Regions from separate parts of the Agromyces sp. Y782 genome, predicted to be linked through region 2. Evidence: predicted binding sites of a transcription regulator. Region 2 holds the regulator's gene; each other region holds the start of a gene.

The links. Region 2 encodes HrcA, which represses chaperone genes, less so after heat shock. Its sites were predicted from a motif close to TTNGCACTCGNNNNNNNCGAGTGCNAA; they were not measured.
Region 1: the regulator HrcA is predicted to act here: its motif matches at 936-962, upstream of groES (co-chaperone GroES).
Region 3: the regulator HrcA is predicted to act here: its motif matches at 1,285-1,311, upstream of groL (chaperonin GroEL).

The regions. Positions count from the first base shown of each region.
Region 1 is NZ_JCAIUG010000001.1:2,890,956-2,893,223, reverse strand. Features, by position in the region: gene rarD (EamA family transporter RarD) at 1-418, opposite strand, end outside; gene groES (co-chaperone GroES) at 566-862, opposite strand; gene AC1C2S_RS13190 (class I SAM-dependent methyltransferase) at 1,015-2,202, shown strand.
Region 2 is NZ_JCAIUG010000002.1:1,082,276-1,084,543, reverse strand. Features, by position in the region: gene AC1C2S_RS19295 (DUF4870 domain-containing protein) at 1-77, opposite strand, end outside; gene AC1C2S_RS19290 (DUF4870 domain-containing protein) at 210-599, opposite strand; gene hrcA (heat-inducible transcriptional repressor HrcA) at 793-1,815, shown strand; gene dnaJ (molecular chaperone DnaJ) at 1,871-2,268, shown strand, end outside.
Region 3 is NZ_JCAIUG010000001.1:3,052,138-3,054,405, reverse strand. Features, by position in the region: gene groL (chaperonin GroEL) at 1-1,239, opposite strand, end outside; gene AC1C2S_RS13900 (DUF3048 domain-containing protein) at 1,365-2,268, opposite strand, start outside.

The DNA.
Region 1 (2,268 bases), on a different contig from region 2:
TCAGGCGCTCGCGCAACACGAGCACGCCGAGGAAGACCGTCACGATCGGGTTGATGAAGTAGCCGAGCGCAGCCTCGACCACCTGGCCGGAGAGCGTCGCGTAGACGTAGGTCTGCCAGTTGATGAAGATGAGGAGACCGGCGAGCCCCATCGTGAGCACGATGCGGCGATCGCGGAAGAGCACCGCAAGTGGCCGCCACGCGCGCGTGACCGTGATGAGCAGGGCGCAGAAGACGATCGAGAACAGCACCCGCCAGGCCACGATCTCGAACGGCGCCGAAGGAGCGAGCGCGATGAAGTAGATGGGGAGGAAGCCCCAGAAGCCGTAGGCGCCGATCGCGAAGAAGAGGCCCGAGCGGCTCACTCCCGCCGTCGGAGTCGTCGAGGCGGATGGCACGGTCTCGGAGCGGGATGACACCAGCACAGACTACGCCCGGGCGGGGATGACGAGAGCGGCGGGCAAGAGGTTCGGGCGAGCGGATGCCGCGGCATCCGCCCGCCCGAACGACGACGAGGCCCGGATGCCCCACTGGGGCATCCGGGCCTCGAATGTAATCGTGTCGCCTTAGCGGACGACGACCGCGAGCACGTCGCGAGCCGACAGGACGAGGAGGTCGTCGCCGTCGAACTTCACCTCGGTGCCGCCGTACTTCGAGTAGATCACCTTGTCGCCGACTGCGACGTCGAGCGGGATGCGGTTGCCGTGGTCATCGATGCGACCGGGGCCCACTGCCACGACCTCGCCCTCTTGGGGCTTCTCCTTGGCAGTGTCGGGGATGACCAGACCCGATGCGGTGGTCTGCTCGGCCTCGACCTGCTTGATGACGATGCGATCCTCGAGCGGCTTGATGGAAACCGACACGGTTGACCTCTTTCTTGACGAAGACTGGTTGGCAGCCTCAGAGCGAGAGTGCTAAACCGAGTCTAGGCGCGATTTGGCACTCGTGCAACGTGAGTGCCAGCCCATTCAGCCACAGGCGAACGCTGCCGCGACGCGATGCTAACGTGGCCCGGGTGGATCGCGCTGAACTCGTCGAACTGCTCTCGCCAGAGGGCCTCACGCTGCTCGACGGGCTGCCCGATTGGGACTCGAAGGCCGACATCGTCAAGACCGTCGCCGACCTTCGCAAGCAAGGGCATCGGCCCAGTCTCGTGGCTGCCGTGCTCAGCCAGGCGAAGCTCCGAGCGAAGGCGGAGGCGAAGTTCGGCCCGTTCGCCTCGCGGATGCTCTTCACCGAAGCCGGCCTCGAACAGGCGACACGGTTGAAGGTCGCGGCCCTGCACGCCGGACGCTTCTCGAGGGCCGGTGTCGGCCATGTGGCCGATCTCGGCTGCGGCATCGGGGGCGATGCCCTCGCCATGGCGGCGATCGACCTCGAGGTCACGGCAGCCGAGGCCGACGAGGTCACCGCGGCGATCGCCGCGTACAATCTCACGCCTTTTCCCCGGGTGCGAGTGCTGCACGAGCAGGCGGAGCAGGTCGCCCTCGGCGGCATCGACGGGGCGTGGCTCGATCCGGCGCGACGAACGACCGCAGGCGGCACGACGACGAGAATCACGGATGCCGCCGACTACTCCCCCTCGCTCGACTTCGCTTTCGGGCTGGGTGAGCGCATGCCCGTCGGAGTCAAGCTCGGCCCCGGCACCGATCGCGGCGTGATCCCCGCAGGAGCAGAGGCGCAGTGGGTCTCGGTCGACGGCGACCTCGTCGAGCTCGGGGTCTGGTTCGGATCGGTCGCCCGTCCCGGCATTCGCCGCGCCGCCCTCGTCATCCGGGGTGACGCCGCCCAAGAACTCACGGCGGGTGCCGACAGCGAAGACGCTCCGGTCGGGCCGCTCGGCGATTACCTGTACGAGCCCGACGGTGCCGTCATTCGCGCGCGGCTGATCGGTGATCTCGCCCGTGCGCACGGCGCGTGGATGCTCAGCTCCGGCATCGCGTACCTCACTGCCGACACCGCGTTCGACTCGCCGTTCGCTCGCGGGTTCCGCGTGCTCGAACGGCTGCCCGCCGACGAGCGCCAGCTGCGACAGGCGTTGGCGGAACGGGACATCGGCACACTCGAGATCAAGAAGCGCGGCACCGATGTCGACCCCGCCCGGCTGCGCACCCGGTTGAAGTTGCGCGGCGCGGCCTCTGCGACCATCGTGCTGACCCGCGAAGCAGGCCGGCACGTCGCCCTGCTCGTCGAGCGGATCTGAGCCGACGCTCGCCGAATTGCCGGGGCCACCCGCCCGTCGTCATCGCGTGAAGCGTCGGCCGTCGCA
Region 2 (2,268 bases):
TCGGCCGGACTGAGCTGCGCGCCCTGCTGGTAGGGGTTCGGCGGCGGCGGCGGGGGAGGCGGGGTGGCGTCGGACATGTTGTCTCCTTGATCGGTTCGCCCGAAGGCGATATTCGGTCTCGTCGCACGACAGGCGAGCTTTCAACCATCCCATGCTGGCACAGTGGCGCGCGCCGGGTACGGAATTCGCCCGGCGCGCTCCGGCCCGGACTACTTGATGAGGCGGATCGCGAACGGGTAGCGGTAGTGCTGGCCGTCTTTCGCCTTGAGGAACGCGATGATCGAGAAGACGACGCTCACGATCCATGCCGCCCACACGACGAGGACGCCGATGAAGATGATCGTCAGGATCCAGCCGACGACGTAGGCGATGAGGATCGTGATCTGGAAGTTCAGCGCCTCTTTCGCCTCGGTGTTCGTGAAGGAGCCCCTGTCTTTGAAGACGAGCCAGATGATGAGGGCCGGCAGGAATCCGAGGATGCCGCCGAGGTGCGCGAACGAGCCCCACTGCACATCTTGCTCTTGTGCGAGCGGCGCAGCTGCGACCGGTTGGGCGGGCGGAACGTTCTGATCGGGTGCTGATGAGTTCGGATCGGTCATGGCGGGTGCCTTTCGGGGTTCTCGGGTGAACCGCGTCTCGCGCGATCGGGCATCGCTGCAAGGGGGTGACTCGCGGGGATACCCATAAGCTAGCGCCGCCGCCCGCTGGTGGCAACGGCTTCGTCACGGGATGTCGCGATATGATTGGCACTCACTCAGAACGAGTGCTAAGCGTCTGACGGAAGCGAGGGCCATGGTCTCGGAACGCAGCCTCGCCGTGCTGCGCGTGATCGTTCAGGACTATGTCGCATCACGCGAGCCCGTCGGGTCGAAGACGATCGTCGAGCGGCACGCCTTCGGCGTGTCGGCCGCGACGATCCGCAACGACATGGCCCTCCTCGAAGAAGAAGAGCTGATCGCAGCTCCGCACACCTCGTCGGGTCGCATTCCGACCGACAAGGGCTACCGCGTCTTCGTCGACCAGCTCACCGACGTGCGCCCGCTGACCCCTGCCCAGCGGCAGGCGATCGAGACGTTCCTCGGCGAGTCGAGCGACCTCGACGAGCTGCTGGCCCGAACGGTGCGCCTCATCGCCCAACTCACCAAGCAGCTCGCGGTCGTGCAATACCCGAGCTTCGGCAGCGACCGCGTGCGTCACGTGGAGCTCGTCTCCCTCGCAGCCGATCGGGTGCTCTGCATCCTCATCACCGATTCAGGCCAGGTCGAACAGCGCCTCGCCGAACTCGAAGAACCGGTCGACGAGCACACGCTCGACGCCCTGCGGGCGAGGTTGAACGAGATCGCCGGTGGTCGCGCGATGGCGGATGCCGCCGAGGCCCTCTCCGGGGAGATCGACGGCGCTGACAGCCGGCACGCCGCGGTGCTGCACACGCTCGCGACCACGCTCGCCGAACAGGCACGCGCACAGCGCACCGAGCGGCTCGTCGTGGCCGGGGCCGCGAACCTCGTGCGCACCGAGCAGGACTTCGCCGGCTCGATCCTCGGCGTGATCGAGGCGATCGAGGAGCAGGTCACGTTGCTGAAACTCTTCGGCGAGATGGCGACCGACGAGCATGCGGTCACCGTGCGCATCGGGCGCGAGAACGCGTCGTTTGGCCTCGGCGAGACCTCGGTCGTCTCGAGCGCCTTCTCGATCCCCGGCCGCGACATCTCGCGACTCGGCATCGTCGGGCCCACCCGCATGGACTACTCCACCAGCATGGCGGCCGTTCGCGCCGTCGCACGTTACCTCTCCCGCACGCTCGGCGAGAGCTGAACCCGCCGCCCGTCGCACCCGACCGGCATCCGGCAATCGAAAGGACAAGCCCTCCGTGGCCGACCATTACGAGGTCCTCGGCGTCTCGCGCGACGCCACCCCCGACGAGATCAAGAAGGCGTACCGTCGTCTCGCCCGGGAGCTCCACCCCGACGTCAATCCGGGCGCCGAGGCATCCGAGCGATTCAAAGAGGTCACGCACGCGTACGACGTGCTCTCCGATGCCCGGCAGCGCGAGCAGTACGACCTCGGAGGTCAGGGCGGCTTCGGTGGTGGTCAGAACTTCGGCGGCTTCGGCGACATCTTCGAGACCTTCTTCGGCGCCGGCCAACAGAGCCGGGGTCCGAGATCGCGCCGGGAGCGGGGTCAAGACGCGCTCATCAGGGTCGAGGTGGGCCTCGACGAGGTCATCTTCGGCACGCACCGCGACATCGAGGTCGACACGGCGGTCAC
Region 3 (2,268 bases), on a different contig from region 2:
ACCACCGGCGACGATGCCCTCTTCGACGGCGGCCTTCGCGTTGCGAACGGCGTCTTCGATGCGGTGCTTGCGCTCCTTGAGCTCGACCTCGGTCGCCGCACCCGCCTTGATGACGGCGACGCCGCCCGCGAGCTTGGCGAGGCGCTCCTGCAGCTTCTCGCGGTCGTAGTCGGAGTCGGTGTTGTCGATCTCCTTGCGGATCTGCGAGACACGGCCTGCGATGGCCTCTTCTTCGCCGCCACCCTCGACGATGGTCGTCTCGTCTTTGGTGATGATGACCTTGCGAGCGGTGCCGAGCAGGTCGAGGGTGACGTTCTCGAGCTTGAGGCCGACCTCTTCCGAGATGACCTGGCCGCCGGTGAGCGTCGCGATGTCCTGCAGCTGCGCCTTGCGACGGTCGCCGAAGCCGGGAGCCTTGACGGCGACCGACTTGAAGATGCCACGGATCTTGTTGACGATCAGCGTGGCCAGAGCCTCGCCGTCGACGTCTTCAGCGATGATCAGGAGCTGCTTGCCGGTCTGGATGACCTTGTCGACGATCGGCAGCAGGTCTTTGATGTTCGAGACCTTGCCGTTGACGATCAGGATGTAGGGGTCTTCGAAGACCGCTTCCTGACGGTCGGGATCGGTGACGAAGTACGCCGAGAGGTAACCCTTGTCGAAGCGCATGCCCTCGGTCAGCTCGAGCTCGGTGCCGAAGGTGTTCGACTCCTCGACGGTGACGACACCCTCTTTGCCGACCTTGTCGATCGCCTCGGCGATGAGTGCACCGATCTGCTCGTCGGCGGCCGAGATCGAAGCCGTTGCGGCGATCTCTTCCTTCGTCTCGACGTCTTTCGCGTTCGCGAGGAGCTCGGTCTCGACGGCCGCGACGGCCTTCTCGATGCCGCGCTTCAGCGAGATGGGGTCGGCGCCTGCTGCGACGTTGCGAAGGCCCTCGCGCACGAGCGCCTGGGCGAGCACGACCGAGGTCGTGGTGCCGTCACCGGCGACGTCGTCGGTCTTCTTGGCGACCTCCTTGACGAGCTCGGCACCGATCTTCTCGTACGGGTCGTCGAGCTCGATCTCTTTGGCGATCGACACGCCGTCGTTCGTGATCGTGGGCGCGCCCCACTTCTTCTCGAGCACGACGTTGCGGCCACGCGGGCCGAGGGTCACCTTCACCGCGTCGGCGAGCGTGTTGAGGCCACGCTCGAGGCCGCGACGGGCCTCCTCGTTGAAAGCAATGATCTTTGCCATGTGTTTCTCTCGTCCTTTCCCGGACGTCTTCAAAGATTCGTTGGGTTAGCACTCAAAACGAGTGAGTGCTAAGACGATTCTGGCACTCGACCGTCGGGAGTGCAAGCGAGCGCCGGGCTGTCCGCTCAGGGCGTGAAGCTCGCCGAACCCTCGTCCGGCACGAGCTCCACCCAGGTGTTGCCGGGGGCGAGGCGCAACGGTGAGCCGTCATCGGCGGTGAGGGTGATCGGCGACGCCGCGGCGTCCTTCGACCAGGTGCCGTGCGCTGTGCGGCCCGCAACCGAGACCCAGGCCTCGCCCGAGCCGATCAGAACCGTCCTCGGCACGTCTTCGTAGCTCTCGTCGATGCCGACCCGCAGGGTCACCACGTTCGTGGCCCGCACACGCTCCCCCGAAGCTTCGAGATCAGGGGCGCCTTCCTGCGAGCGCAACCACACGGATGCCCCGCCGTCCCACTCCCATGCAGGGAAGCGCGCATCGGAGAACACGAGATCGATCCGCGACGTCGGGGCCGCAGCGAGGGCCGGCGCAGCCAACGGGTCCGCCGCGCCGTACGCGAACTGCGCCGGCGGCGGCGCAAGCGACGCGTTTCGCGAAACGGCCTCGCCGGCACGGAGGATCACGTCGTGCGGCCCCGGCCGTTCGTCGGCGCGGTAGAAGAGACCGGTGTCGTCGTAGTCGAAGACGATGTTGAGGAGCGGCGTCGCCATCATCATCTCGACGAACCGCTCCTGCCCACCCGAATACGAGATGATGCCGCCGAACGGCGTCGCGATGTCGGGATCCATCGGACGAATCGAGCGCACGGGGCCGAGCTCGTCGGGGACATCCGAATGCCAGACCGCGAGGTACCGGGTGATGCCGCCCTCGACGAGCTCCTCGAAGACGATGTCGGTTCGATTCATCGCAATTTGCGGGCGAGCCTCTTCGTGGTTGTCGATCTTCACGGCGAGCGAGGGATGCGCGAGCCCCGCAGCATCCGCCGCCGTGCCTCGGAGCGGCGCGAACGCCACCGCCACTGCGGACGAG